4 regions of the Paenibacillus dendritiformis genome follow, and region 2 is predicted to be linked to each of the others. Evidence: riboswitches for the same ligand, from Rfam matches in the RefSeq annotation. Region 2 holds a riboswitch; each other region holds the start of a gene.
What was found. Region 2 has a riboswitch for thiamine pyrophosphate ahead of L6439_RS27220 (YkoF family thiamine/hydroxymethylpyrimidine-binding protein). Riboswitches for the same ligand answer to the same signal wherever they lie in the genome.
Positions count from the first base shown of each region.

Region 1 (7,639 bases), 1.5 Mb from region 2:
TGAAACCAAATATACCTGCAGCAAGACAACCAGGACAAAGGAGATAGTGCCTGCGATTTTGGCAGGGTGCGTAAATTTATAACTGTGAAATGGAGTAATCCGGTTAACGATCCACCAAAACAAAAGTGTACCTGCCAGGATGAGAAAAGATCGTGCTATCATATAGTCCATTGAATTCGCACCGTTTACGATATGAGTGATGAAAAGAACCCATAAATAACCTAAAAAGCCGTGGACAACAATAGACTGTACTACTTCTTTAGTAGTCATGATCATCCCCATTTGAGAAGACTATTTATCAGGATAAATAGGTGTTTACAAAACATGCCACATAGGATAGTATGATTTGCATATCGATCTAATTTCTTAGAATGAACTAAATAATTAGATTATCAAAAATAGGTTGCTCGGCTATTCCATTTTATTAAGGAGGTTCCCGCCAATGGACTTCACACCGCAGTCCTCTCTTCCGATTTCGGTCGAACAATCCAAGCTGCTTGGCAATGCCAAGCGAATTAAGATTATTGCCGCCCTTCAGGACAAACCCAAGACAGCGAAGCAGGTCGCCGATGAACTGAAGCAGACGCCCGGCAGCATTCACTACCATATCCAGAAGCTGTATGAAGGCGGGCTGATCGATCTGGTGGATACCCAGTCGGCGGGCGGAATTATCGAAAAGTACTACAAGGCGAAAGCCGCATGGTACAGCTCGGAAGGCGCTCAATTCAACGACCCGGCGCTGGCGCAAGATCTGGATGACGCATCCCGTACCCTGCTCAGCCTCCGCTTGTATCTATCGCCTGTTCAGCGGGAGGAACTTGTGTCCGAGTTCCGTTCTTTTCTGGAACATTGGGTGCAGAAGACGGCGGACAATCATGAAGACAATAGTCAGGAGTTCGCGATTGGCGTGAAAGTGGTGTCAACGGAGCAGGAGTCTTGATTGGCGTCCGAGTGCCATAACGGAGGGATTGTATTGGACATTTTTCAAAACCGGAATTTCACGCTTATGTTCGCGGGGCGCATCCTGACGAACATCGGAGACAGCCTCTATGCCGTGGCAGCGATGTGGCTTGTGTATGACTTGGGCGGTTCCACGCTGTACACGGGGCTGGCCGGATTTTTATCCCTTATTCCCAGACTGATTCAGCTTCTGTCCGGGCCCATCATCGACCGTCTCCCTATTCGGAGCATTCTCGTATACACCCAGTTCCTGCAGGGCATTTTGCTGCTCATCGTTCCCCTGGCATCGTATATCGGATTTTTGAGCGTTGGCCTGGTGCTCACCATTACGCCGATATTATCCGCATGCAATATGTGGGTCTATCCCGCGCAATTGTCAGCGCTGCCCAGATTGGTAGAGAAGAAGCATCTCACCCAGGGCAATTCCTTGTTCTCGATTGCCTATCAGGGCATGGAAGTGGCCTGCAATGCATTGTCAGGCGCGCTAATCGTTCTGCTCGGGGCGCTCTCGCTGTATCTCTGGAATTCGGTCGGCTTCTTCATTGGAGCCCTTCTCTTCGCGCAGATTCGGATTCCCCCATCCGAAGAGGCTTCCGCAACCGATGAAAGACATCTGCGCACGGAGCCGAAGCCAGCCTCTCATCCAGTGAAAAAGTATCTATCCGACATGCGGGAAGGCATCCGGCTTCTGGTGGGCACGCCCCTCTCCCGGCTTCTCTTCGGGGTCATCGCTATTAATGCCGCCGGCGGAGCGACCTTCAGTCTCCTGCCGGCTTTTAGCAGCCAGATTGGAGGCCCCGGCATCTATGGCATCCTGCTGACGGCGCAAGCGCTCTGCAGTCTGATCGGCGCCATATGCTCGCCTTATTTGAAGCTGGAGCGCCTTCGGCTTGGCTTCCTGTACTCCATCGCCTATCTGTCATGCGGGATCTTATGGTCATTGAGCGTATTCAGCCCCTGGGCCTGGCTTACCGTTCTCCTCTACGGCTTGGCTTGGCTCCCCGGCGGAGCCGTCAATGTCCTGATCAACACCGTGATCCAAAAAGGCGTGCCGCAGCGCCAATTGGGCGTTGTCTTCGCGGCGGCTTCCGGGTTAAGCGGAATCGCCTCCCCGATCGGAAGCCTGCTCGGCGGCAGCCTCGGCACGCTGCTGCCCAGCGCCGCAGTCATCGCTTCCTGCGGATTGGCCGTGGCGGCCGTCGGGCTCTACTGGTCGCTCGATTCCGTCTCACGGAGCTTGCCGGCCACCGATGCGATGAAGGAGGGGTTCTTCGCGGGCCGCAATCCATCCCTCCGGATGGAACGACAGCAGTCAGATCTCCAAGGGTAGCCGGCCGTTGCATGGGCAGCGAGCGGGAGGCCCGCTCTCAGCCCAGTCCCCACCCGACAAGCGGAACCCGGATCGCCATATAATACGCTGCCGCCACCAGTCCAAGCATCGCGAGCGTGAAGCCGATGTCGGAACGGGTATATCTCGTTACATAGTAATATGTGCGCGCCCTGCCCATCTGGAACCGCTTCGCTTCCATGGCGACGGCGACGCGCTGGGCCCGGCGGATGCTCTGCGCCAGCAGCGGCAGCGCGTAGTTCCGCAGCCGCTCGTACATGCCCTTGATTCCCTTGGCATAGCGCACGCCCCGCACGGTCAGCGCATCGGATCGCGTGCGGATGTCGTCCCAGACCGCAGGAAGCATCCGAATCGAGGCGATGAAGCTGTAGGCGTATTTGGCGGGAAGCCGGAACTGCTGCATCAAGGCGTAGAAGAGCTGAATCGGCTTCGTCGTCAAGGCGAAGGCCAGTCCCAGCATGCCAAAGGTCAGCGTCTTGCAGCCCAGCAACAGACCGCGGTAGAAGCTCTCCTCGGAGATGCGAATCAGCCCCCACGACCACCAGATATGTTCGCCTTTGCCGAACAAGATCATCGTCGAAGCGGAAGAGATGAACAAGAACAGGAACGGCAGCGTAATCAGCAGCACCTTCTTCCGGGAATGGCCGCTGAACAGAAACAGCAGCAGCGTATAGGCAATCAACTGGTTCAAAGCAAAATCGAATTGCCTGTTCAACAAGGTGACAAGAAGCAGCAGCACGAAGACGAACAGCTTATAGGCCGGGTTGACGCGATGCAGCCAGGTCTCGGTTTCCGGTATCAGCAGATTCATGTAAGCTGCGCCTCCCGTTCCCCGATCGTGTCCAGGACCGTAAGACTGCCCCGTTCGACCCGCCACACGCGATCGGCATAATAACGTACAATATTCAGATCGTGCGTCACCATCACGATGGCCGTCCCTGCCGCCCGCAGACGCTCCAGCTTATCCAGGATCGCGAACGTGTTCCTCGCGTCTTGGCCGAACGTCGGCTCGTCAAGCAGCAGCACCGGATGCTCCCGCACGACGGCGGTGGCGACGCTGAGGCGGCGCTTTTGCCCCATCGACAGATGATACGGATGCCGGTCGGATCCCATATCGAGATCGAAGGCCGCCATCAAGGCCGTCACCTGACGCTCGACCTCCGCGGCAGGCCATTCCGCCAGCCGCAAGCCGTAAGCCAGTTCCTCGTAGACGGAATCGGTCAGGAACTGCATCTCCGGGTTCTGGAAGACGAAGGCCAGCTCCTCTGGCGGTTCCGGCCGGGCCGGCCGGAACCAGCCGCGCTTCTTCGGCTCCGGGACCGGACGTCCCCCGATAGCATAGGAGCCGCTGGCGCGAAGCAGCCGCATCAGGGACAGCAGCAGCGTGCTCTTGCCCGCCCCGTTCGGGCCCGTGACGGCAATCCATTCGCCCGGATAGACATCGGCCGCCTCGACGGAGATTGCCTCGGCCTCTCCCCGGTACCCGGAGAACCCGCGCAAGGCGATGATCGGGTCCTCCCGAAGAGAGGACGCCGCTTCGGCCTGGCGCTGACGCCGCTTGGCGCCCGCGATGGCGCGGTACGACTCCGACTTCACGTGATCCCGCCACACATCCGGATACCAGATGCCGTATTCGAGCAGCTTCTCCTTGTGCATCGTGAAAATAGCCCCCGGCTCGCCATCTGCCATAATGCGGCCCTCGCCGTCGAACAGCACGACCCGATCGACGATATCGGCGACCAGATCCAGCTTATGCTCCACGATCAGCAGCGTATGCGATCCGGCAATGTCCTTCACCGTATCCCAGATTTGCTTCGTCCCTTCCGGATCGAGCAGAGCCGAAGGCTCGTCCAGGAACAGCACCTCCGGCTCCAACAGCAGGACGGAGGCGAGCGCGAGCCGCTGCTTCATGCCCTGCGACAGCGCCGCAATCGGCGTATGCAGATTATCCAGCCGCAACCCGACCCGCTCCAATATGCTTCTTATGCGCGGCTCCATCTGCTCCCGCGGCACCGACAGATTCTCCAGGACGAATGCCAATTCCTCATCGACGTACGGCATGCAGAATTGGGTATCCGGATCCTGGAATACGAAGGCCCAGCTATCCGGGAGCTGCCTCCGCTCATATTTGAGCGGCACTTCGACCGAGTCCGGCATAATGCCGCTCAGCACCTGCAGCAGCGTAGATTTGCCGCAGCCGCTCGGTCCGAGCAGCAGCACCTTCTCCCCCGCCGCAATGGAGAAGGAGAGGTCCTTGAACAGCAAGGACGCCTCTCCCGGGAATTTCAATCTCAGATTTGTAATCGCGGCCCTGGTTGAGGCCGCTTGTTCTTGTGTCAATCCCAACACCCCATCGTTCATGTGCCATGATAACCGGCCGGCGGGCCTGACCGCCAGCCGGTGTCCTGCGCGCCTACCGGTCCAGGGCCGCGTATTCTTCTTTCGCGACCGGCCGGATCGACCTGGTCACCCCGGTCGCTTCCAGCGCGCGCATCAGGAAGTAAGCGAAGATGCCGGCGAACGTGAAGGCGCTGATGACGCGCAGTCCGTATTTCAGCACAAGCATCCATGTCTCGTAATTGGCATAGCCGTATCCGAGATCGAGGAGGAACGAGCCGGCAGCCGACATGATTCCGGCCGCTCCGGCGATCGCTAATCCTCCCCGGCGGTAACGCGCCAAGGCGAAGACGAGCTCGGCCGCCAAGCCTTGCACGAATCCGTACATGATCGTCTCCAGCCCCCATCCCGACCCGAGCAGGGCCGACAGATTGGCTGCGGCCAGACTGGCAATGAGCGCGACGCCCGGCTTGCGGATGAGCAAGTAGGCGAACGGCCCGGCCATGAACCACATGCCGTAAGTCAATTGCCCCGCCTGCGGGAACAGCGGCTTCACGATGCTGTACACGCTATCCCACAGCTTGAAGATAACGCCGAAGACGACCCCGATCATGACGGTAATGAGAATGTCCTGGAATCGCAATCCTTTCTTTTCACTTGCCTGTTCTTGCATTGCTACCCTCTCCCTTATCTCATGGTTCATACAAAAAAACCGTCTGGAACCCAGACGGTAGAGTAAGCCGATGATCATCCTGCAGGCATGATCGCACGACAAATACAAGATTTCTCTACGCTGGCATTATCCAGATCAGATTAACGGTCCGTAGCGGTATACTGGCTACTATCTCAGCCTGACTCCTCAAGCACCCGAATTTGTATGAATATGTAATCGCCCCTATAATACCGCATTCCCGATTGGTTGGCAATGGCGGATGGGCGAGAGGCGAAGAAGAAGCGGTCCTTATCTTCGCCGCCATCCCTTCTGTAGAGTCACCATAACCCGTGCCTGTCATGCCGGCCAAGACGAGCGTTATGCCCCGAACTGGGCCTGATGCAGCCGGCTGTAGCTTCCTCCCAGCGCCAGCAGCTCGTCATGCCGCCCCTGCTCGGCAATGCCGTCCTCATTGACGACGATGATCCGGTCCGCATGCTTGATCGTAGCCAGGCGATGGGCGATGATCAGCGTCGTCCGGCCGGCCGCCAGTTCAGCCAGCGACTGCTGGATGGCCGCTTCGGTCTCGGTGTCGAGCGCCGACGTCGCCTCGTCCAGAATCAGAATCGGCGGATTCTTGAGGAACATGCGGGCGATAGCCAGCCGCTGCTTCTGCCCGCCGGACAGCTTCACGCCCCGCTCGCCCACGACCGTGTCCAGCCCGAGCGGCTGCGAACGGATGAACTCCTCCAGCCGCGCCCGGCGCGCGGCCTCCATAATCTCCTCCTCGCTGGCATCGAGCTTCCCGTAGGCAATGTTCTCGCGCAATGTACCCGCGAACAGGAACACATCCTGCTGCACGATCCCGATCTGGCGGCGCAGCGATGCAAGCGTCATCTCCCGCGTATCGATGCCGTCGATCGTGATGCGTCCCGCCTCGGCGTCATAGAAGCGCGGCAGCAGGCTGCAGAGCGTCGTCTTGCCTGCCCCGGAAGGCCCGACGAACGCGACCGTCTCTCCTGCCGCAATCGTCAGGTCAATATTCTCGAGCACCGGGGGAAGGCCGTCATAGCCGAAGGTGACGCCTTCATAGCGGATATCGCCGCGCAGATGGGCCACCTCAATCGCATCGGGCGCATCCTTGACATCCGGTTCCGTATCGAGGATTTGCAGGTAGCGCTTGAAGCCCGCGATCCCTTTCGGATAGCTCTCGATGACAGCGTTGATCTTGTCGATCGGCTTGAAGAACACGTTCGTCAGCAGAATGAAGCCGACCAGCTCGCCATAGGACAACTCCCCCCGAATGACGAACCAAGCCCCGCAGATGAGCACAAAGACGGTCACGAGCCGCATCAGCATATAGCTCACCGACGAGTTAAGCGCCATAATCCGGTAGGCGATCAGCTTCGTCGAGCGGAAGCGCTGGTTATTGACCGCGAAGCGTTCCCGCTCGAAGCCTTCGTTCGCGAATGCCTGCACGACGCGGATCCCGCCGAACGTGTCTTCGACCCGTCCGTTGAAATCCGCGATGTCGGTGAACATCCGGTGGTTCGCCCGGGTCATCCGCTTGTTGCAGACGACGAGCCAGATGAGGAACGGAATGATCGCGAACGTGAGACAAGCCAGCTTCCAGTTGATGGTGAGCATCAGCACGAACGAGCCAATCAGCGTCATCACCGCGATGAAGACATCCTCGGGACCATGATGAGCCATCTCGCCAATCTCGAACAAATCATTGCTCATGCGTGACATCAGGTGGCCCGTCTTGTTGTTGTCGAAAAAGCGGAACGAGAGCTTCTGAATATGATCGAACAGCTTTTTGCGCATGTCGGTCTCGATGTTGATGCCGAGCATATGACCCCAATAGGTAACGATATACTGCAGCCCCATATTAAGCAGATAGAGCGCCAGCAGCCCGGCGCAGGCCCAGACGATAAGCGGCCAGTCATTGCTCGGCAGCAGCTTGTCCACCACCTGATTGACCGCGATCGGAAATCCCAGCTCCAGCAGCCCCGCGATCACCGCGCAGCCGAAGTCCAGGAGGAACAAATATTTGTACGGCTTGTAATAAGCAAAAAAACGGCGAAGCATGAAAGTACCTCATTTCTCGAATAAAATCGCTCTGCCGCTTCCAGGGCCGGATCAGCATCGTTCTCGCGCAGGACTATCACAATGCGAAAAGTCCACCGGGGCACCATCGCCTCCAATGGACTCTGCACTTGCCGAATGTGTTCCCATGTCCCATGTTTCCATAACCAATGCTGCGGCTTGCGCACCCGCGCTTAACGCGTGGCGGCATCGCTCCATAGACAACCCTATTCTACAAAAATAATGAAATTCCT
Region 1 is NZ_AP025344.1:1,078,279-1,085,917, reverse strand. Features, by position in the region: gene L6439_RS04685 (winged helix-turn-helix domain-containing protein) at 443-940, shown strand; gene L6439_RS04680 (MFS transporter) at 974-2,290, shown strand; gene L6439_RS04675 (energy-coupling factor transporter transmembrane component T family protein) at 2,328-3,119, opposite strand; gene L6439_RS04670 (ABC transporter ATP-binding protein) at 3,116-4,657, opposite strand; gene L6439_RS04665 (ECF transporter S component) at 4,722-5,318, opposite strand; TPP riboswitch at 5,414-5,525, opposite strand; gene L6439_RS04660 (ABC transporter ATP-binding protein) at 5,676-7,388, opposite strand.
Region 1: linked by a shared signal. The riboswitch ahead of L6439_RS04665 (ECF transporter S component) and the one ahead of L6439_RS27220 (YkoF family thiamine/hydroxymethylpyrimidine-binding protein) in region 2 are both predicted to bind thiamine pyrophosphate.

Region 2 (7,639 bases):
GCGAGGCGAGCGTCGATTTGCCCGCCCCGTTCGGCCCGGCGATGGCGACCCATTCTCCCGCGCGCACGGTCAGCGAGATCCCGTCCGCCACCGGGCGGCCGCCGCGCCGGAAGCGCAAGCCTTCCGCCTCCAGCAGAGGGGCGGGTCCGCCTCCGGCCCGCACTCCGGCTACCCTGCAGCCGGACGGGGAAGGCGCGGCGAGCGCCCGCAGCGCGCGCTCCCGGCCCGCCTCGCTCCACCGGGCCAGCTCGGCGGCGAGGTCCTGCTCCGTCAACACCGCCGCCTTCGCCGGCGGTTCCTCGCCCGGGACAAGCCGCCTCAGCTCGCGGTACAGCCGGAGCGGACCCGGCTGCCAGATGCCGGGCGCTTCCGGCGCCGCGCCGGCATAATACGCGGCGGGCGGCCCGTCGTAAGCGATGGCGCCGGCGGCGTCCATCACGAGCAGCCGGTCCGCCTGGCCGATCCACTCGTCGATCTGATGCTCGATGACGAGCACGGCCAGACCGCGCGCCCGGGCGAGCTCGCGGACGTATGCCGCGAACTGTCTGCGGGACGCCGGGTCAAGATTCGATGTCGGCTCGTCGAGCACGAGCAGGCGCGTCTCCATCGCGATGGCGCAGGCCAGCGCCAGCCGCTGCTTCATGCCGCCGGACAGCTCGTGAATCGGCGCCTCGCGCCAGGGGGCGAGGTCCACCGCCGCCAGCGCCCCGCTGATGCGGCCGTCCATCTCCTCCCGCGGACAGCCGAGGTTCTCCAGGCAGAAGGCGATCTCCTCCTCGACCCGCAGCAGGCAGAATTGGCTCTCGAAATCCTGGAACACGATGCTGGCCGCCCAAGGCGCGTTCCCCGCCGCCCGCTCGCTGACCGGCTTCCCGTACACCAGCACCCGGCCCTGCACCTCGCTGTCGATGGCGTGAGGGTACAGCCCGGCCAGGCAGAGGGCGAGCGAGCTCTTGCCGCAGCCGCTCGGCCCGAGCAGCAGCGCCGTCTCCCCGTCGCCGATGCGGACGTCGATGCCGCACAGGATCGGATCCGCGCCCGCCTCGAGAGCGAGCGTCAGCCCCTCGGCCTGGATCGCCGCCACGCGCCCGCTCATGCGGCTCATATCCACGCGGCTCATGCGGCGCGAGAGCCTTCCTTCGCGATTGGATAGCTGCGCAGCACGCCGGTCCGCTTCAGCGACTGGGCGATGCCGTGGCCGAGCAGCCCTGCGATGAGCGCCCCGCTGACGCAGCGGACGGCCAGCATCGCGATGACGAGGCCGGCGGAGTATGCGCCGAAGCCGCTGCGGAAGTAGCCCCACGCGAAGCTGAACAGGGCCGCCCCGACCCCGGCCAGCATCAGCGTCCTCAGGCTGTAGCTGCGGTAGCGGGTGGCCGCGAAGGCCGCTTCAGCGCCGAGCCCTTGAATGAGGGCGGACACGATCAGGATCGGTCCGACCGCGTTGCCGATCAGCACCTCGACGACGCCGGCCACCGTCTCCGAGATGACGGCGGCGCCCGGCTTGCGCAGAATCGTGGCGGCGATAATCGATACGATGAACCAGATGCCGAAGATGACTTCGTAGCCCATCGGCCCCATGAAGCCGACCAGGATATTGCCGACCTGGAAGAACAGCAAATAGACAACGGCAAAGACGACAGACAGCGAGCTGAGCATGACGATATCTTTTAATTTCCAACGTTGCATCGGTATATGGATCTCCCTTCCGCTTCCCGCGTTCATGACTTCCGGCTCGGGCTATGCGCCGAAATATTCGCCGTCAGCACGATATGAGCGCTGTCGCTTGTCCGCGCCCGCTCGAAGGCATGCTCCAGCGTCGCGAACACGTCATGCGCGTCGCCCTGCAGCCCGCTCGCATAATGCACCCCCTTGGTGAAGGTGCCTTCTTCCCGGGCAAGACCGATAATGTCAGAGATGGTATCCATATAATCCGGCGTGCCGAGCGGATAGAGCGAGAACTGCGCATCCGTCCGGACCGAGATCAGGCGGGAGAGGTCTTCATTCAGGCGATGGGCGTCCTCTGTCATGCAATAATCGGCTTCGCTGTCGCCGGGGCAGCCGACCGAAAAGGTCGCATTCAGCACGGTATGAACGCCCGACCGGGCGCAGTGGAGAAAGATTGACTTCACCACGTCGAACACATGCTCCGTCTTGCCGCGGACGCAGGTGCTCACCTCATCCGTCTTCGACCATACTTTGGACAGGTCCGTTGCCTCCAAGGCGCCGAGAATCAGCTCCACGAACCGATCGCTCATCGGATAGAGCGAGAACCGGCAGCCGGCGATCTGGCCGGTGCCGCACATCGATTTTTTCATTGCGAATTCCTCCCGTATCTGCGAATGATCGAAAAACAGCAAAAAACCGCACTTCCGGGAAGTGCGGTTCGCCATACGGAAGAACGGCTGCCAGGAAGGAAACCCTCCTTCGGCGGGCGCGAATCATCGTAATCTGCCTACACTTCCCCACGCTAGTATTATCTAGTTCGGGTCGTAAGGGTTAACAGCGATCCGCTGTCTCTCAGCCTGCGAGCAAGCACCCCTAGTGTTCACGGATATGCGGTTGGCTTTGCTTCTTTCACGCTTCCCATTATACCGGGACCGTCCTGAATGTAAAGACTCTTTTCGGGAAAAGGCGCTTTTTCATCGTCCTTCCCGATCATCTTCCGGTATAATGAAAAGAAATGTCATCGCTTGGAATCGAGAGAATACGAGGGAATCTTCATGAATTCAATGACGCACGGCCTGAACCTTCCCGGATATGAAGCAGATAAAATTATATATGAGGACCCTTACCTGTACGTCTGTTACGCCTATGCGGCGAAGCGGAAGCAGCCCGCCCTGCTCAAGGTAGTGAAGGAAGGCAGCCGCACCATCATCGAGAACGCGAAGCTGCTGCATGAATACGAAGGCGCCGCTCGCGTGCCTGTCGACGGCATCCTGCGGCCGGTGACGGTCGTGCCGCATGGCCACGCCCTCATCCTGGAGTATGAGCCGGTGAACGGGGTAACCTTGCGGCGCTACTTCGAGATGCAATCCGTATCGCTCAACGAGTTCCTGGAGCTCGGCATCGGCATATGCCGGATGATCGAGGCGCTCCACCAGCAGCAGGTGCTCCATCTCAATCTCAAGCCCGATACGCTCCTTGTGCAGATGGTGACGAAGCGAATCTATGTGACCGGCTTCGGATATGCCTTGTTCCTGCGGCAGGATGGGGGACAGCCGGTGAAGCGCCCGCTGCTGGAGGGCAATCCGATCTATATGTCCCCGGAGCAGACCGGGCGCATGAACTGCGATCTCGGCCCGTACTCGGATCTGTACTCCCTGGGCATGACCTGGTATGAACTGCTGGCGGAAGAGCTGCCATTCGAGGCGGACAACGCGCTCGCCTGGTCGCATGCGCATATGGCGCGGCGCCCCGTGCCGTTAATCGAACGGAGGCCGGACCTGCCCCCGGAGCTGGCGGAGATCGTGATGAGGCTGCTGGAGAAGGACCCGGAAGCGCGCTATCCGGATGCGCGCACGCTGCGCGTCGCGCTGGAGGAATGCCTGGAGGGGCGGCGGAACAGCCACGCATCGGAGCTGCCGGAGGGAACGTTGCGGGATCAGGCTGCGCCGGCGCGGCAGCTATCGGTGACAGCGCTCTACCCTGACGATCCGGGGCCTATCCTGCCGCACCCTGCGCTTGGCCAGGCCGGTGACGCTCCGCTGTTCGGCTTGAGCGGCCCGTTCGCGGGGCATGACGGCGGCGGCTATCCGCAGACGCTGGATCTGGCGGCGGTCGTCCAGTCCTCCCGCTGCTTCGCGGAGGGTTGGGCCGGACGCGGACTGGCGGATAAGCTGCTCGCCACGATTCTGATGCAGGCCGGAGCGGGGCAGGGGCATCTCATCGTCTTGCGCCAGGGCACGCCTTACGCGGAAGCGTCGATAGATACGGACAGGGACGGGATGAGCGAGTGCGGCGAATTCCGGCCTTGTCCGCTGGGCGAGTTCGGCGCCGTGCCGGAGGAGCTTGTCCGCGCTGCGCTTCAAGCGGGCGAGCCGATGCTGCTGCGCACCGAGAGCGGGAAGCGCTCCGGCAGTTCGAAGCCGCATGGGCCGGCGGCGTTCGCGCCCGAAGAGAGGGCCGGCCGCCCGGCCTCTGTGCTGGCGCTGCCGATTCGGCTTCATGACCAGGTGAGGGGCTGCCTGTATCTGGTCAATGGACGGACGCGGCACGCCTTCGTCCCGGGACGTCAGGGAACGCTGCACACATTGGCTTGCCAGCTGCTGTACGTGGCGGAAGCCCAGGGCAGAATGCAGCTGCCGTCCAAGGAGGAGCTGCAGCGGCTGGCGAAGGTGGAGGAGCTCACCGCCCGCGAACGGGAGGTGCTCAGCCTGCTGGCCCGCAGCCTCTCGAACAAGGAGATTGCCGAAGAACTGCTGGTGTCGGCCGAGACGGTGAAGGCCCATATCAAAAACCTGTTCAAGAAGCTCGGGGTCGATCGCCGCATGAAGGCGGTCTCCGTCGCCAAAACGCTCGGCTGGCTGGAGGAGCGGGGGCCCTAGCCGAAGATGACAACATCGGGTCCATACCGCCCGCAATCTGTTGATCCGGAACAGACTGTAAGAGCCGGCCGCCAGGGAATCCTGGCGGCTTTTTTGCTTGTTCCGGTCCCGCGGCCCGGCTCCGCCCGCGCAGGGCGAATCCGTTCGATCCTTCCGCGGAGACAATTGACGCGGCTCCCCCGGCGCAGTACGATGACAGGAGAAGCTCCTGCTCCGCAAGCCGGCATAGGAGCCACATTTCGAAGATTCGGGGTGGAACTATTTGTAGTGCCGAGCTGTTGCTCTTGGAACGCCAGCATATGGAAGCCGCGGCCGCGATCCTGGCCGAAGGCTTCAAGGAAGACGGATTGTATGTGCACTTGCTGCCTGATCCGTCGACCCGCGTGGAAGTGCTGAAGTTGTTTTTTCGAAATTATATCGAATTGTTGTATGATTACGGCGGCTTATATGCGACATCCGAGAACATGGAGGCCGTCGCGCTCATCTTCCGCTCGGAGCGGATGAGCGCGTCCTTGGCTTCCCGCGCGAGCTACGCATGGGGCGTTGTCCGGGCCGTCGCGAAGTCGTTGGGCATGTGCCGCTGCATCGGTCCGGCCCGCTTCCTGCGCGGCTTATCGGGCCTGCGCAGCATGAGCTCGGCCTGGCTGGCCTCATTGGGCGACCAGCCTTACCTGCATCTCGACATGCTCGTGGTACAGCCGCAATACCGGGGCCAGGGCTGGGTGCGGAAGATGATGTCCCCGCTGCTGGCCGAATGCCGCGAACGGGGAATCGCCTGTACCCTGGAGACGCAAAATCCGCGCAATGTCGGGCTGTATGAGCATTACGGCTTCACGGTCGTGGATACGATCCGGCTGCGGAAGAGCGACCTGAAGCAGTATTGCATGGTCTGTCTGCCCGGACGCGGCGGTTTGGCAGAACGGGAGTCCCGGCTATCCGGCAGCCATGCCGCAACGCGGCACAAGCCCTAATGCAACACAAGCCGTAACGCAATACAACAGTGAAGGTGTGAGGATAGAGGATGAAGCAGCATATTTTGCTGATTGAAGACGATCCCGGCATCGTGGAGATGGTGGGCAATCATTTGTCGAAGGAAGGATTCGCCGTCGCGGCGGCCGGCAATGGGGAGGAAGGCCTGACCCTCTTCGGCCAGCGTTCCTATGATATCGTCATCGTGGATCTGATGATGCCGAAGCTCGACGGGTACGAAGTGATTAAGCGGATACGGGAGCGAAGCTCGGTTCCGATTCTGATTATGTCGGCGAAGGACTGCGACGTGGACAAAGCGTTGGGGCTTGGCTTCGGCGCCGATGATTATGTGGCCAAGCCGTTCTCCTTGATTGAGCTGTCGGCCCGGGTGAAGGCGTCTATCCGGCGCGCCACCGAATATGCGCGGCCGGCCGAACCTGAGGAGCGCGTTGTCACCTATGGCCCGCTCAGCCTGTATGTAGACGGCTACCGCGCCACCAAGCAGGATCGGGAGATTAAGCTGACCTCGACCGAGTTCGAGCTGCTGAAGCTGTTCATGACGAATCCGAACCGGGTCTTCACGAAGGCTCAGATCTACGGCTTCGTCTGGGGCGACGACTATTTGGGCGACGAGAATGTCATTAATGTCCATATCCGCCGATTGCGGGAGAAGATCGAGGACGATCCTTCCCATCCGGTCTATATTACGACCCTATGGGGCATCGGTTACAAGTGGGAAGGGAAGTAAGATGATCATCCATCTCGTGTACGGCGCACTGATTGCCATTCTGCTCCTTCTCCTCTTGCTGCAATGGCGGGCGCGGCGGGTTCGAAGCGCCAAGCTCGCATATATCCATTCGAAGCTGCATCTCATATTGAGCGAGCCGACACGCGAGAAGCTGCTGGTCGTCACGAGCGATCCCGAACTGCGGCCGATCCTGATAGAGATCAACCGCCTCTTGAGCGAGAATCAGAAGGTAACGGCCCAATACAACCGCACGGAGCAGTCGATTCGCCGCATGCTGTCGAACATTTCCCATGATCTGAAGACGCCGCTAACCGTCATCCTTGGTTATATCGAGACGCTGAGCCTGGATCCCGATATGCCTGCGGAAGAGCGGCAGCGCTTATTGGAACGGGTGAATGAGAAGCTGCACGATGTGCTGAAGCTGATCCGCACCTTCTTCGATCTGGCGAAGCTGGAGTCGGGAGACAAGGAGCTGCCGCTGACCCGGCTGGATATCAATGAGGCCTGCCGGAAGAGCATGCTTCAGTTCTATGATACGCTGACTTCGCGAGGCTTCGATGTCGATATCGGAATCCCGGAGACACCGATGTATGCGCACGCGAACGAAGAGGCCCTGGAACGCATTCTGAACAATCTTATCTCGAACGCTATCCATCATGGCGGCGACGGCCAGGCGATCGGCATCCGGACCCGCGAGGAGGAAGGCTTCATTTTGATCGAGGTGTGGGACAGAGGCAAAGGCATTCAGGAGCTGCATCGCGATCGGGTATTTGAACGGATGTATACGATGGAGGATTCACGGAACAAATCCTTCGAAGGCAGCGGGCTCGGCCTGACGATTACGAAGCGGCTCGTGGAGCATATGGGCGGCGCCATTCATCTGGACAGCAAGCCGTATGAGAAGACCGTCTTCACGATTCGGCTGCGCGCTCTCACCTATTGATCTTCGCCTGCGGACAGACCGGAACGGCTGTCTGCGGGCTATGTGCCGTTTCTTAAGAAACTCGTAAGAATCAGGAAAGAAAAAAGAGAATTTCAGATTATACGATGGAAGCATAAGGCACATGAGCGAAGGGAGTTATTGCGATGACCTATGCATTGCGAACCTATCGGGTCACGAAAAGCTATCAAGGCAATGAAGTCGTGTCGGAAGTCAGCATGAATATCCGGCGGGGAGAAATCTACGGATTTCTCGGGCCGAACGGCGCCGGCAAGACGACCTTGATGAAAATGATGACGAATCTGGTCAAGCCGACCAGCGGCGAGATCGAAATTCTCGGGCAGAAGCTGACGGACACGTCCTATGAGCTGCTCGGACGGATGGGATCGATTATCGAATATCCAATCTTCTACGATAAGCTCACGGCGCGCGAGA
Region 2 is NZ_AP025344.1:6,129,914-6,137,552, reverse strand. Features, by position in the region: gene L6439_RS27230 (ABC transporter ATP-binding protein) at 1-1,120, opposite strand, end outside; gene L6439_RS27225 (ECF transporter S component) at 1,117-1,689, opposite strand; gene L6439_RS27220 (YkoF family thiamine/hydroxymethylpyrimidine-binding protein) at 1,722-2,318, opposite strand; TPP riboswitch at 2,446-2,553, opposite strand; gene L6439_RS29400 (protein kinase domain-containing protein) at 2,724-4,547, shown strand; gene L6439_RS27205 (GNAT family N-acetyltransferase) at 4,832-5,518, shown strand; gene L6439_RS27200 (response regulator transcription factor) at 5,569-6,264, shown strand; gene L6439_RS27195 (sensor histidine kinase) at 6,266-7,207, shown strand; gene L6439_RS27190 (ABC transporter ATP-binding protein) at 7,351-7,639, shown strand, end outside.

Region 3 (7,639 bases), 180 kb from region 2:
CATGCTAACCCGATCCAGCTCCAGAGCGGGCGGCGGCGCGGCGGCCTCGGAGGCGGTCCCTCCCGTCGAATCGGCTGGATGAGCCGAAGCCGTTGCCTTCATTGCGGTTCCCCCCTCATTTATCATTCTCCTCGGGCCGCCAACGGATGCTTATCCGCTCCAGCAGGCGGATCGCTCCGAACATCGCCAGACTGAGCAGAATGATGACGACAATGCCGAGGAACATCCGGTCGACCCGGTAGGCCGCTTTTTGCAGCATCATATAATAGCCAATGCCCTGATCCGTTCCGAGCCATTCCGCGATAACCGCCCCCATCACACTATAGGTGGCCGCAATCTTCAAGCCCGAGAAGACGGAAGGCAGAGCATGCGGCAGCTCCAGCTTCCAGAACAGCTGCGACCGGGTCGCCCCCGTCATGCGCATATAATGAAGCATCGTCCGATCCGTCTGGGTCAGACCGTCCAGGGCGGCGACGCAGACCGGGAAAAAGCAGACGAGCGCAATGACGATCACCTTCGGCAGCAGGCCGAAGCCGAACCACAGCATCAGCAGCGGCAGCAGGGCGATCGTCGGCACGTTTTGGCTCAATATAATGAGCGGATAGATCGCGCGCTTCAGCCAGGGGAGCGGATGGAGCAGACAAGCCAGCGCGAGGCCGATTCCGGCTCCAGTCCCGAAGCCGACCAGCATCAGCTTCAGGGTAGCCAGCGCATGCAGCAGAATGCCGCTGCCGTTGGCCGCCGCTTCCCGCGCGATATCAAGCGGGCTCGGGAGCATCCATTTCTCCACATCGAACAGCATGACCCCAATCTGCCATGCCACGATGAACAGCAGCAGGGCCGCCGCGGGCGGTCCCGCCGTTGCAAGCCGTCTTTTCATCCCGCCGCCACCTTCCTGCGCGTTCCTGCCGCAGCTATGCGGTTCGTCCCCCTCATGCCAACTCCTCCTCTCGATGCTGATCCTGCTCTTGATGCTAATCCCCCTCTTGATGCTAATCCCGTCTTGATGCCGAGCCCGGCTCGAACCGTTCATCCCGGAGAGGGCAAACCCTTGCACGGATTATCGGCCCTCAAAATGATCTAACGCCATCATCGCCTGCCGTCATCGCCCGTTCCCTGAGCAGCGTCTGCCTCAGGCTTCAGGCAAGAACTCGTTCGTGAACGCCTTGTCGATATCGATCGGCTTCTCCATCAGCTTGTTCTGCAAAAGCCAGTTCGTATAGTTATCCCACACTTCCCGCTTCTGCTCTCCCCAGCGCGGCGCATCGTCGCGGTATTTCGGGCTGAGCCAGCGCTGGCTGGCCATAACCAGTTCCTTGTCCAGGTCAGGCACCTGCTTCAACATGATCCCGGCCGCCTGCTCCGGATTGTCGATCGCGAACTGATATCCCCGCGACACGGCCCGCATGAACGCCTTCACCAGCTCGGGATCGGACTCGATCAGCTTCTCGCTGGTCGCGATGACCGGAGTGTAGTAGTCGAGCGCATCCGAATATTGATTGACATACATCATATCGATCGGCTCGCTGCGCAGCTCAGCCTCAATGCCTGTCCACCCGTAGAAAATCCAAGCGAAATCAATATCCTTTTTGACCGCGGTGAAAAAGTCGGCGGAACCCATATTGATGTTCTTGATCTTGCCGTAGTCGGCGCCCTCCTGCTCCATGAGCGTCCGCAGCACCATTTCTTCCACCGGCGAGCCCCAGCCCCCGTACGTCTTGCCTTCGAAATCCTTGGGCGACGTAATGTGCTTGTCCTGCGGGGCGGCGAACCCGGACGTATTATGTTGAATGATGGCCGCCAAAGACACGATCGGCACATTCTGCGTGCGCGCCAGCGTAATGCTCTCTTGTACGCTGACCCCGAACTGCGCGGCGCCAGAGGCGATCATCGCGTCGGCTCCGCCTGTACCGGGCTGAATAATGTTCACCTTCAGCCCTTCCGCTTCGAAGTACCCCTCTTGCTGGGCGACATACACCCCGGTATGGTTCGTATTCGGCGTCCATTCCAGCACGAACGTAATCTCGCGCAGCTCCTTCGGCGCTTCAGCGCCCTGTGCTCCGCTTCCTTGCGTCGTCGGTGCGGAACCTCCTCCCGCGCAGGCGGTCAACATGAACATGAGCGCCAAGGCCAGTCCAAGCGCTCCTTTTTTTCGTGCACGCATGCTTCTCATCCTGATCTTCTTCCCCTTTCCGATTCGCCTGTCATTCAGGCGGTACACGGCCATGCTCCTTCTCTGGCATACGAACCGGCGGAGTCCCGGCACAACGGGCATCCTGCCGCAGCCCTTCCCTGATAAGCGCCCGCGCAAGCCATCGCGCGGATCTAAAAAAGCGCCCCTCATCGGGGCGCTTACGCTGTCCATTACCTAGGCGTGTGCATGGCGGCCGCTTGAACGGTACGTCGCGTTCCATGCAGAGCATTCCGCTTGCCCGCCCGCGCTGTGAACACGGATGCGGTGCATCGGACTTCTCCGACCGCAAAGGAACGCCTCCGCCGTCCGGCATGGCGCCATTCTCATTCCTACGCTGGCATTACCCAGATCAGGTGTAAGGGTCAGTATCTTCACGGGATACGATCTCAGCCGGCCCTATTCCAGCCCCCCTAGTATGCATATTCAGTTGCCGTTTCACATGCAATTATAGACCTCGTCCGCTCCCTTGTCCAGCCATGATGCGGCGCAGGATCCGCATATCTCCTGCCTTTCTTGTGACGAAGCACATAGCGATCTTCTTTCCGGTACGGGTAAGATGGCCTTGGGAGGGATGTCTTCATGAAAAAACGACTTGTATGGGTTGGGGCAACCGCGCTCGCCCTCATCTTCGGAACCGCGGTATATGCCTCTGGCAGCAACGACAGCGGCTTCGGCCAAATGCCCCCCCATATGAAGCAGATGCATCCGAATATGACCGATGCACAGGTTGAACAAATGGTTCAACACTGCCATGGAGCCGATCGCCAATCGGTCCGCAGCCAAGGCATGATGCGCGGGGGCATGATGCATAATCAAATGATGCAGAACGGACATGGGTACTGATCCCATCGATCACGACCGGGTGAAGCAAGGGGTTCCAGCCGCCAATCGGCGCAGGAACCCCTTTTTGTGGGAAACGGACGGCCCCCGCGCCTCGGACAACGTTCCATGTGAAACATGGCGCAATTTGTCAAAAATGCTCGGCCTACTTGTCACGGCGCTCCCGCCCGTACTGTATCCAATGCCGGCATTCATAAAAAAACGCCCGGCTCCGCATCTTGTCTGCGAAGCCGGACGGTATCGTGTACGCAAGTTATCGTCTGTCCATGCTGCCTTCCCTTGCGGCGGACGATTCCATTCCGGGCACGCGGAAGCTTCTCGCCCAATATAAAAACGGGGTGGACGCTACCGACAACAGCAGCTTGACGATATAGGTCGTCAGCAAAATTTGAAACCATACGTCCCATGGGTAATAACCGGCAAACGCGATCGTGCAGAAGACGAACGAGTCCGCCAATTGGCTGATTCCCGTGCTCCAGTTGCTGCGAATCCACAGCTGGCCCGACTTGGGAAAACGTTCCCGCAGCATGCTGAACAGCTTGACATCGAGAAATTGACTGACGAGATAGGCCGTCAGGCTCCCCGCGGCGACCCGCGGCATCAAGTCGAAAATATGCGCCAGCGACGCCTGTGCCCTCTGGGCAATCTCATCTCCTTGAGGAATGAAGGCAAGGGCCATCTGCATGATTATCGTTGTCATGATGAGCATGAAAAATCCGAACCAGACCGCGCGGCGCGCTTCCTTGGGTCCATATTTTTCGTTAAGAAGATCCGAGGTCATGAACAGGCTGGCATTTGCCGCATTGCCCAGCGTCATTACGATGCCGAACATCTCGATCGTCTTCCCGACCTGAATATTGGCGACGATGGTCATGACGCCGACCCAGGCGAACAAGCCGTTCTTGCCGAACAAGCGGTAACACAGCAGAAAAAAGCCGAAATTGGCAAGGACAAACAATATCCCCCATATGAAATTGAACATTCGGTACTCCCCCTAGTTTTGATTACGCGGGATGGTTGCGAACCGCGGTGTGATGGCACACAGGGGTATACTTTACCATAGACCAGGTCAATTGCCAATGCCAAAAACTCACTGTTTTCCTTTGCCGCTCTCCCCGGCGGCATGCCCGCGTTCTCGCAGAAAATGTTTGCCGACCAGGGGCGCCTAAGCGAAACTTGCGGGCACCCGGAAAAAGCACCTTCCCCAAAAATGCGGGGAGGTGCTTTTTCCGGGTGATGCTTCCCGGTCAGGCGTCCTTTATTTGCGCAGCAGCTTGTTCGCCTTGTCCGTCGCGGCCTGCAGCGCTCCATCCGGCGTCGCCTGGCCGAGGATGACCCGTTGGATCTCGGTCATAATAACCTCCTGCAATTCCTTATAGCCGGGCACCATCGGACGCGCCTTGCCATACTGCAGCTGATCGATCGCGACCTTGAAGTTCGGATCCTTGGCGAAGGCCTCCTTCAAGGTATCCGACTCCACCGCAGTCTTGCTGACCGGCATATAACCAGAGCCTTGCGACCAGCGTATCGTCTGCTCCGGAGCGGTCATCCACTGAATGAACTTCCACGCCGCCCGCTTCTTCTCCGTGGACGATGCCGCCAGCACGGCCAGATTCGCGCCGCCCGTCGGAGCGCCATAATCCTTGTTCGCCGGCAGAAAGGCGGTTCCGACCTCGAATCCGGCCGTCTCCTTCAAGCCCTTCAGATCGCCCGTCGACGTAAAGATCATGGCGACCTGCCCGTTGACGAAATCCTGCTTGGCTACGTCCCAAGCATTGTATTTCTCGCCCGGCGGATTCTTCATAATGCCTTCCTTGATCATGCGCGACCAGAATTCAAGCGGCGCTTTTCCCGCCTCGTTCAGCAGCGCAAGCTGCTTGTTGTCCTCGGTCAAGATGCTGCCCCCGCTCTGAAAGACAAGCGCTTCATAGAACCAGATGTCGATCGGCGTGGAGAAGCCGTAGCGCACCGTCTTCCCGCCCTCCTGCTTCGTCAGCTTGCGGGCGAATTCCTCCAGCTCCGTCCAAGTCTTCGGGCCTTCCGGGTTGAGACCCGCCTCCTTCAACAGCCCCTTGTTCAGATAGAGCAAGGGCGTCGAGCGGTTGAACGGGATGGCGTACAGCTCATCCTTCCAGTAGGAGTTGCCCATCAATCCGTCGATATAGTCCTTCTCCGCGCCTTGCGTATACGAGGACAGCGGCTCGATGACGCCCGCGTCCGCGAACGCCCCGACCGAAGCGACCTCGATCATCGTGACGTCGGGCTGGTTGCCGGCGGCAACGGCGGCCAGCACCTTGGAATGGTTCGTATAATAATCGCCTTGATAAGCCGGCCGAACGAATACTTCATCCTGAGACGCGTTGAAGTCCGCCGTCATCGCTTCAATCAGCTCGCCATTCGCTCCGCCCAGAGAATACCAGAACTGAATCTCTACCGGCGTGCCCGCAGCCGGTTCGGAAGCGATCTGGGCCGCCGGCGCCGGGGCGAGTCCCCCTGTCTGGGCGTCCGCCGCGCTTCCCGAGGATGTCCCCGCGGCCGTCCCGCCGCAGCCGGACAACAATGCCCCCGCCCCCATCATCATCGCCAGCACGGCTGACCGCATTCGCTTCTTGCGATACATATTCCAAATCATCCTTCTTCATCTCCTTCACGATGGATTGATGTGCGATTCATTAATGCTCGATCGATTGATGTACGATTTATTGATACGCGATTGAGTTAGACAAGAAGCTTTATTTGGTGCTGTACACGAAAGCCTGCATAATATGCCGCTGTGCCAGAACGAACAGCAGCAGCGCCGGAACGACGAGCATCAGATTGCCTGCCATCAGCACGTTCCACGCGCTGATGCCTTCCGTCTCCTTCAGCATCGCAATGCCCACTGGAAGTGTCCGCATCGCCGCCTGATTCGTCATAATAAGCGGCCAGAAATAATCATTCCAATGGTATATGAGGCTGAACAGCGCAAAGGTCGTCACGGCCGGCTTCGCCATCGGCACCGCGATGCGCCACAGGATCGTCCATTCGGTCGCATGATCGAGCCGGGCCGCCTCCATCATATCTTCCGGTATCTGCAAGAACGCTTGCCGGATGAGGAAGATGCCGAAGGCGCTCGCCCCGAATGGAAGAATTAACGCCCACAACGTATTGATTAGATTCCACCCGCTCATCTGCACATAAATAGGAAGGAACACGACCTGCGACGGGATCATGAGCGCCAGCAGCACGAGGCTGAACAGCAGTCCCCTCCCCTTGAAGCGGAAGCGGGCGAACGCATAAGCGGCCGGAATGCCGGTGAGCAGCTGCAGCGCCAAAATGCTGACGGCGACAATCACATTGTTCAGCACGTAACGGCCGAACGGACCCGAGTTCCACGCCGCAGAGAAGTTGTCCCATCGCCATTCCTGCGGGATCCACGTTGGCGGGAACTGCAGCACCTCGGGCTTTGATTTGAAGGCGGTCACGAGCATCCACAAGAAGGGAAAGAGGAACATGCCCGCGATCAGGGCGAGCGCGGCGGCTTCCAGCAGGCGGAAGGGCCATCTGCGTACCAGGTTGTGCATATCGGCAGCCTCCTTTTCTTGTTTTTTAGCGGTAATGAACCCGGCGCCCGAGCAGAGCGAAATGCGCGAGCGTCACCAGGCCGACGGCGGCCAGCAGCAAGACCGAGCCGGCAGCGGCATACCCGCCGTTGAAGAACTCCATCCCCTGCTCGTAAATGTAGTAGACCAGCATGTTGGTGCTGTTCACGGGGCCGCCCTGGGTCATGATGCTGATCGTATCGAAGACCTGAAAGGAACTAATCGTATTCATGATGAGCAGAAAGAACAGACTGGGCGACAAGAGCGGAATCGTAATCCGCCACACGACGCGCCAGCGCGACACGTTATCCAGCAGCGCCGCTTCATGAATCTCGCGCGGGATGCTCTGCAGACCGGCAATCAGTACGATCATGTTGTAGCCGACCCCCTTCCAGAGCGCGACGAGAATGAGCGAAGGCAGGGCGGTGGCCGGATCGGCGAGCCACGGCAGGCCGGAAATGCCGAGTGCCTCCAGCACGGTGTTCAGCAGGCCGTACTGGGGATCCATCATCCACAGCCACAAGATCGATATGGAGACGAGAGAAATGATATGCGGGCTGAACAGCATGCCTTGAATGAGCCCGAACCTCCGTGCCGGACGGTTCAGCCACAAGGCCAGAAACAGAGCCAGCAGCAGCCCGAGGCCGACGGTCGCCGCCGTGTATATCGCCGTATTGGCGACCACATGCGCGAAGTCGGGATCCGCGAGCAGCTCGCGGTAATTGGCCAAGCCGTACCAGGAACGGCTCGCGAGATTCAGCAGAGACCAGTCGAAGAAGCTCAGAACAAAGACGGACAGCATCGGATAGAAAAAGAACAAACCGAGAAACAGAAATGCCGGGCCGATATATACATAGGGCCGGATTCTCTCCCACAGGCGGCGGCGACGGACGGCAGCATTGTTCTCCTCCATGGCATGCCGTGTCCGCTCTGCGGACAACAGCGCTCCCCGCCCGGGCATTACAGTCGATTTCACGATAGGCACCCCCAATCATCAGCTGCGCAGCGGCCTGTACCTGCCCAT
Region 3 is NZ_AP025344.1:5,951,632-5,959,270, forward strand. Features, by position in the region: gene L6439_RS26435 (ABC transporter ATP-binding protein) at 1-102, opposite strand, end outside; gene L6439_RS26440 (ABC transporter permease) at 116-880, opposite strand; gene L6439_RS26445 (ABC transporter substrate-binding protein) at 1,133-2,164, opposite strand; TPP riboswitch at 2,504-2,616, opposite strand; gene L6439_RS26450 (hypothetical protein) at 2,774-3,037, shown strand; gene L6439_RS26455 (queuosine precursor transporter) at 3,288-4,016, opposite strand; gene L6439_RS26460 (ABC transporter substrate-binding protein) at 4,293-5,654, opposite strand; gene L6439_RS26465 (carbohydrate ABC transporter permease) at 5,767-6,597, opposite strand; gene L6439_RS26470 (carbohydrate ABC transporter permease) at 6,623-7,528, opposite strand.
Region 3: linked by a shared signal. The riboswitch ahead of L6439_RS26445 (ABC transporter substrate-binding protein) and the one ahead of L6439_RS27220 (YkoF family thiamine/hydroxymethylpyrimidine-binding protein) in region 2 are both predicted to bind thiamine pyrophosphate.

Region 4 (7,639 bases), 330 kb from region 2:
CCAGCACGGAACGGGCATATTCGATAACCGCCACCTGCATGCCGAGGCAGATGCCGAAGAACGGAATCTTCTGCTCGCGCGCATAGCGGATCGCGGATACTTTGCCTTCAATGCCGCGGTCTCCGAAGCCGCCCGGCACCAGAATGCCGTGCACGCCCTCGAGGCGCTCCCGCGCATTGTCGTCGGTAATCTCCTCCGCGTTCACCCAGCGGATGTTCACTTCGGTATTCGCATCGAATCCCGCGTGCGCCAAGGCTTCGACGACAGACAGATACGCATCGTGCAAAGCGACATATTTGCCCACAATCGCAATCTCGACTTGTCCCTGGAGCTGCTTCACGCGATCGACGAGCTTAATCCATTCGGTCATATCCGGCTGCTTCGTCTCCAGCTTCAAATGGTTGACGACAATGTCGTCCATGCCTTGATCGCGAAGCATCAACGGCACTTCATACAAAGTGGAGGCGTCGCGGCATTCCACCACGGCATTGGCATCAATATCGCAGAAGAGCGCGATCTTGCGCTTCAAGTCCTCGGACAAGGCGTGCTCTGTCCGGCATACGAGCATGTTCGGCTGAATCCCGATGCTCCGCAGCTCCTTCACGCTATGCTGGGTCGGCTTCGTCTTCACTTCGCCGGCAGCCTTGATGTATGGAATCAGAGTGACATGGATGTACATGACGTTGTCGCGGCCGACATCGCTCTTAATCTGGCGAATGGCTTCCAGGAACGGAAGGCTCTCAATATCGCCGACCGTGCCGCCGATCTCGGTGATGACCACGTCGGAACCGGCTTCCTTGCCGGCGCGGAAGACGCGCTCCTTGATCTCGTTCGTAATATGCGGAATGACTTGAACGGTGCCGCCCAGATATTCGCCGCGGCGTTCTTTGGAGATGACCGAAGAATAAACCTTGCCGGTCGTAACATTGCTGTTCTTCGACAGATTGATGTCGATGAATCGCTCGTAGTGTCCGAGATCGAGGTCGGTCTCTGCTCCGTCATCGGTGACGAACACTTCGCCGTGCTGATACGGGCTCATCGTGCCCGGATCTACGTTAATATAGGGGTCGAACTTTTGGATTGTAACCTTCAGCCCCCGATTCTTCAGCAATCTTCCCAGGGACGCTGCCGTGATCCCTTTGCCTAGAGAAGATACAACGCCGCCCGTCACAAAAATATACTTTGCCACTGGTGAAACCCTCCTATGATCAAATGCATACAAGACATGTTCTCGGGAGGCTTTGACTCTTGAGTCAGGGTTCGAAGAAATCACATGGTGCCTGATATTATCGTAACCCAATTGCACGAGAAAAATTGATGAAAAAATGTCAATAAAAAATAAAAAAGTGACTCCCGTAGTGTCACGGGGCACTTTCATCTTTTAGCGTCAATCAACCTATTCAATTACAAACAAATCAAAAGCCCATATGCTAGTTTACTCTGTAGGACATGCCGTGTCAAGGGAACGTTTGCGGATTTTCCAGCCAATTGATCGGGGCCTCGCCACGATCCAGATTCCCCCAGCGCAAGGAGGGGATTTCCGCCCATTCCAGGGGCAGCGGCCCGGCTCCGGTCCACATCAAAAACCGTTTGCTTATCTTCCCGCCGAAGCGCCTCGGAGGAGATCGCCCGGGAAACATAAGCAAACGGTCCGTCACAGCCGCTGGCTCGGATTACGATTACCGATCGGCATCCTCGTCCATATCCGGCTCTTCCTCATCGTCAGGATTGTCTTCATCGATCTCTTCATCATCGATAATGACTTCCTCTTCTACTTCCGCATCCTCTTCTTCATCCACATACATGTCTTCCTCGTCTTCGCCGTCTTCGTCCACGAAGTCGAAGTCTTCCTCATTGTTGTAGCTGTCATCCTCTTCGACGAACATATCGTCATCTTCCAGATCATCGTCGTCGTCGTTAATGATGCGAGGACGCTTCGTGCCCATCGACTCTTCCGAGCGATCGACAGGATACCAGCGCTTCAAGCCCCAGAGATTGTTCCCTACGCACGCGAAGCGGCCATCAATGTTGATTTCCGTATATAACTGTGCAATGACATCATTAATTTGCTCTTCGCTGAGTCCGCGAAGCTTCGCAACTTCATTCATCAGATCACGGTAGTAGAAAGGCGTGTTGGCTGCTTTCAAGACGAGGAAAGCAATATCCACCATCGGCATTTCTTGCACTTTGTCGGGATCCAACTTCAATTCCAACGGGGTGCTCATAAGGACACATCCTCTCTCAAAGGTTCAAACGGATAACTACGATCATATCCAGTTTCACACCTAAGTAAAACCGATTTTCCATGAAAAAGCAAGTTTTCGCGGCGCGGACAAAAAAATGCCACATGTCTGTCTCCCTTCGCTTCCATTGAGAGAAAAAAGAAACGCGAAGGGCATCCCTTCGCGTTCGACTGTATCCGCACCACAGAGAGGTTTACACCTCGTCTACCGTGTGCAAAGCCCTTCGCCGGCTCTTCTTCATCCTATGTCCGCAGCCGCCTTTTGACACGGGAGAAGGCCTAACTTTCGCAAAAAAGGCAGCTACCCCAGTCCACCCTCCTCCCCTTGGCATACGATACCCCACAAGGAATTGTCGGGAGGGACTCGACATTGGATATGACGGCCTTATTGCACAGGTTGCTTCAAGATATGTCCTTCAGCGAACGGCCTCCAGCGAAGAAGTTGATTCGCTTCCATCGGCCGAAGCGGTTCGCCGCATTCAGCGAGGCGCTCCGCACGCTTCGCCGGGATCGGCTGGAGCTCCAGCATCTCCGCGAACTTCCGCTCATCCGCGCCTGGAGCTGCCCGGTTCCCGAATCGGTTGCACAGCTGCTGTCACGGTATCCGAACGAGTTCACGATAGAGGACGACGCGTTGATCGCGATTCAGGCCGCTTCCCACAGGCCGGTCTCCTGGGAACGGGGGATTCCGTGGGGCGTGCGGCAGATCAAGGCTCCGCAGGCATGGGGAATGACCACAGGCCACCGCGTGCACATTGGCGTAATCGACACCGGGGCCGATTACCGCCATCCCGATCTCCGCCAGTCGCTGATGCGGGGAGTCAACTTCGTTCACCGCGGCATGCCGCCGTATGATGACAACGGTCATGGGACCCATATTGCGGGCACGATAGCTGCGGCCAATCAAATGTACGGCATTATCGGCGTGGCTCCCCGCGCCTTAATCCATCCCGTGAAATCATTTGATGAGAATGGGGCCGCTTATGTGTCTGATATTATCAATGGTATTGAATGGTGCGTCCGCAACGGGATGCACATCATTAATATGAGCTTCGGCATGAAATCCCGCAGCAAGTCGCTGCTGCAAGCGGTGACCCAGGCCTATCAATCCGGGGTCACCGTCGTCGCTTCATCCGGGAACGACGCGAAGCGCAAATCCATCGACTACCCGGCCCGCTATCCCCAGACGATCTCGGTCGGAGCGACCGATCGCATGCGGCGGATTGCGCCGTTCAGCAACCGGGGGCAATTCGTCGATATTTACGCCCCCGGGGAGAAGATCGTCTCCTCCTGGATTAAGGGGAAGTATCACGAGATGAGCGGCACCTCGATGGCCACCTCGCATATCAGCGGCGCGATCGCGCTTCTGCTTGCCATGCGGCCGCGCTTGAAGCCGGGCGAGATCAAGGCCCTGCTCCGGCGGACAGCGAACCCGGTTCGCGGGCGCAAGACCCGCAACCTCCAAGCCAAGCCGCCGGGCGAGGTAGATGTGATGCGGCTGCTGAAGGAAGCCGAGCGGCTGTAGCGGTCGCCGGGGCGTATCCCGGCGCGGGCCGGAAGCGGCTGGGAATGGGCTGTGCGCATGAATCGTCCCCACCGGAATGATGGACGGCCAAGTGCGCCGCCCGATCCGCGCTCCCCGCGAACGGGCCCCAGGAGGGCTATTCCCGTTCCGGCGAGGCAGTAACGTCCGAGGCTGTGGAACGTTGGACTTCCGCTCTGCGCAATGCCGGGCCTCTGCTCTGCTGAGCACTGGACTTCCGCTCTGCGGGAATGCCGCAGCGTTCCTCGGAACCGGGTCACAGGCTCGGATCTCCATACAATGATGCAAAACTGCAGCTTTGTCCCCCGTTGCCGCGTCTTGCAAAAGAAAATCCGGCAAATATACAACAATCACCGGGGAATTTCTGCTCAAACCCGAATTTTGTCGGGAAAATGATGTACATTTGCAGGAATGATGCTCAAACAGGCCCCGATCCGAGGCAGAATCCTGCATTATACAGGCGGTTGGAAAACCCCTGTTTTTTGTGAAGGGGTGGAGAAGGTCCATTTTCCTCATCCAAACTTTGGCTCTTAGAGCGTTTTAAATCGATTTTTTTCTACCGGGAGAAGAGATCCACATCACAGGTGAAAAGTCCCATAGACTACTCAATGGCCTGATTTTACGGGATCCAACCGACCGCGTCGGATGCTGGGGACATCATCGCCTTCAGGAAGCATTATCGGCCTGCTGGAAGCATTATCCGGCCTGCTGGAAGCATCGTTGCCTCCTGGGGCTTGGACGTGCGGAGGAAATTGCTGCTATTTTACAGGAATTTCGGCTTAATGAGTCCACATCCCGAGGAATTGCTGCAAATCTGCATCATTTTAGGCCCTTTTGCTTCAAGCCGAAGCGAAACGGGTGAAATTCCTGTAATTTTGCAGGATTCCGTTTCTGGAAAAGTCGTCCATATCGAATTGCTGTATTTCTGCAGGATTTCGCTTACCGAATCGGCGTGTCTAGAGAAATCGTGGAGTTTTGCGGATTTCGCCTGCCGGATGGGCGTGTCCAGGGAAATGGTACAGTTTTCGTCCGGTAGAAATGTCCATTTTCCTGTTCAAAACTTCTTTCTCAACAGCCTGATTATAGCAGGAATTCGGCGTTCCACCACGGCGATGACCTGAATTCACTTCCTTTGCTTGGTGACGACCGTATTCGTCATATTATAGACGAGGGAGCGCCGTCCCTTGATGCCTCTTGATGATATGGGGAGCGGCTGCCCCCTTGGATTCACGCCCGCACCGCTTCCGCTTCCGTGACAGGCGCCGGCCAGTCCTCCAGCCTATAGGCCATGTCCCAGAACAGATATTCCAGCCGGCAGCTGGTCAGAAAATGCTCCTCCAGCTGCCGCTTCCGGGCGGCGGACAATGACTCCGCCCATCCATCAAGCAGTCCGCGAAGCTGCATCGTTATCCCGCTCTCCCGATCTCCATAAAAATGCATCCAATCATAGAACGGATGGGACGAATCCGGCTTCACTTCCTCGAGCAGCCTGCGGCCGATCTCGGTATACGTCCAAGGGCAGGGCAGCAGTGCCGCCACGATATCTTCCCGCGTTCCTCCATGGGCAACCGTCAGCATATGGTTGACATAGTGATTCGCCGACGGGGCCAGAGGGAAGCCTTGCAATTCTTCGTACGTCACCCCGGCGACGTCGCAAAAATTTTGATGCGGGTGCGTCTCGCTGTCCAGAATAAACGAGATTTGCTCGTTAAATAGAGCCATCGCGGCGCGGTGGTCGCATTTGGAGATCGCAATCCCGTATACCCGGATAAAAGCGTTCAAGTATTCAAAATCCTGCTTGACATAGTGAATGAGCTGTTCCTTCGCCAACGTCCCTTCCGCAATGCCCCGAACGAACGGGTGGGCAAAAATCGCCGCAAAAATCGGATCCGCCGTACGCCGGAGTTCTTCGGTAAAACAGGCCATACTCAGCACCTCCGCCTCATTTTCGATGAAATCCAACTGAAGGGCGCCCGGCGCAGCCATACGAAAAAGCCGCCCCGAAATGGAGCGGCTTCGTCAAGTCATCTTGAAAACAGAGCTTTAACTCGAACCTGTGAAGGCCGTCTCCACTTCCCTACGCCGGTATTAACCGGATCAGGTTCAAAGGGTCCAAGCGTCTCTTGTCTCAGCCGCCTTGCGCGGCTCCCCCAGCGGATTTCGTATAAAGTTCATTGTCACGTCTTACTTTAGCTTTGATTGCCAATCTTGTCAAACTATTCTTCCCGATTTACTGCCCGCTCGATGAAGCCCCTGCCGGACCAGCGATCCTGAACCGTTTATGTGACGCTAATCGGTTCGAGCTTCGCCCGCGGCCCGTTCCACAGTTCGATCCACTTCTTGATGGCGGATACCATGATGACGATGCCGAGCACCAGCATAATGATGGACAGCACGGCGTTCAATACGCTGTACCCGGAAGCGGACGGGTTCAGATACACGTTCTTGACCATCCAGTAACCGGCATAGTTAACCGTGACGAACAAGTAAGCGAGCGGAATGAGACAGGTCAGCATGTATCTCCGCTTATCCGCGATGTTCAGAATGACCGTCGCGCCGATGATGAGCCCAATCGATGCCATCAGCTGATTCGAGACGCCGAAGAGCGCCCAGACGGAGCCGATATCGCCCGAGTACAGCAGATATCCCCACATCAGACAGGCCAAGGCGCTGGCGAAGATGGAGCCGGGCACCCAATCGACCTGCTTCAGCGGCTTGTAGATGTCGCCGAAGAAATCTTGAATCAGATAGCGGGCCACCCGCGTGCCGGCGTCAATCGCCGTCAGAATGAAGACCGCCTCGAACATGATCACGAACTGGAAAAAGTAGGACGATAAGTGGCTGAACCACGGAATTTTGGTGAAAATGTACGTCATGCCGACGGCCAAGGTGACGGCTCCGCCGGTCCGCCCTTCGAGATCGAGGCCGATCTGCTGCGCCAGCTCCGGCAGATGCACGGTAGACATTCCGAGTGTCTTGAATACTTCCGGCGCCGAATTAATCGCGAAATAATCGGCCGGCTGGAGCGCCGCTGCCGCAATAAGCGCCATAATTCCTACCAGCGATTCGACAAGCATCGCCCCGAAGCCGACGACCTTGATGTCGCTCCAGCGGTTAATCATCTTCGGCGTCGTGCCCGATCCGACGAAGGCATGGAAGCCGGATATGGCCCCGCAGGCGATGGTGATCGAGATGAACGGCCAGACCGGGCCGGCCAGTATCGGGCCGCCTCCGTTCACGAATTCCGTGAAGGCCGGGAACGGGATCGCCGGGTTGATAATGAAGACGCCGACGATAAGCGCGATGAAGACGCCGATTTTCATGAAGCTGCTCAAGTAGTCCCGCGGCGCCAGGAGCAGCCAGACGGGCAGGGCCGCCGCGAAGAACGCGTAGACAGGCAGCAGGATGGCCAGCGTCTTCGTATCCAGCGTCAGCCAGTCGCCAAGGACGGTTCCTTGGATCTGGGGTCCAAGAAATACGCCGGCCATGAGCAGAATGAAGCCGATGGTGGACGCAAGCTTCAGATTCCCCGTCTTCTTATAGAACAAGCCGACGCCCATCGCGATCGGAATCGTAATCCCGACGGCGAAGGTGCCCCATGGGTTATGATCCAATGCGTGAAGCACGACCATCGAGAGCCCGGCCATCGTGATGGTAATGATGAAGAGCATCGCCAGGCCGGTGCAGAAGCCGGCTACCGGACCGAGCTCGTCCTTCGCGACCTCGGATAGCGACTTCCCTTGCTTGCGCATGGAAGCGAACAAGACGACCGCATCATGCACCGCCCCGCCGATGACTGCGCCGATGAGAAGCCACAGCAGGCCGGGCAAATAACCGAACTGCGCCGCTAATAT
Region 4 is NZ_AP025344.1:6,459,473-6,467,111, reverse strand. Features, by position in the region: gene L6439_RS28760 (CTP synthase) at 1-1,189, opposite strand, end outside; gene rpoE (DNA-directed RNA polymerase subunit delta) at 1,680-2,225, opposite strand; gene L6439_RS28750 (S8 family peptidase) at 2,613-3,767, shown strand; gene L6439_RS28745 (hypothetical protein) at 4,568-4,906, shown strand; gene tenA (thiaminase II) at 5,013-5,711, opposite strand; TPP riboswitch at 5,843-5,947, opposite strand; gene cstA (carbon starvation protein CstA) at 6,065-7,639, opposite strand, start outside.
Region 4: linked by a shared signal. The riboswitch ahead of tenA (thiaminase II) and the one ahead of L6439_RS27220 (YkoF family thiamine/hydroxymethylpyrimidine-binding protein) in region 2 are both predicted to bind thiamine pyrophosphate.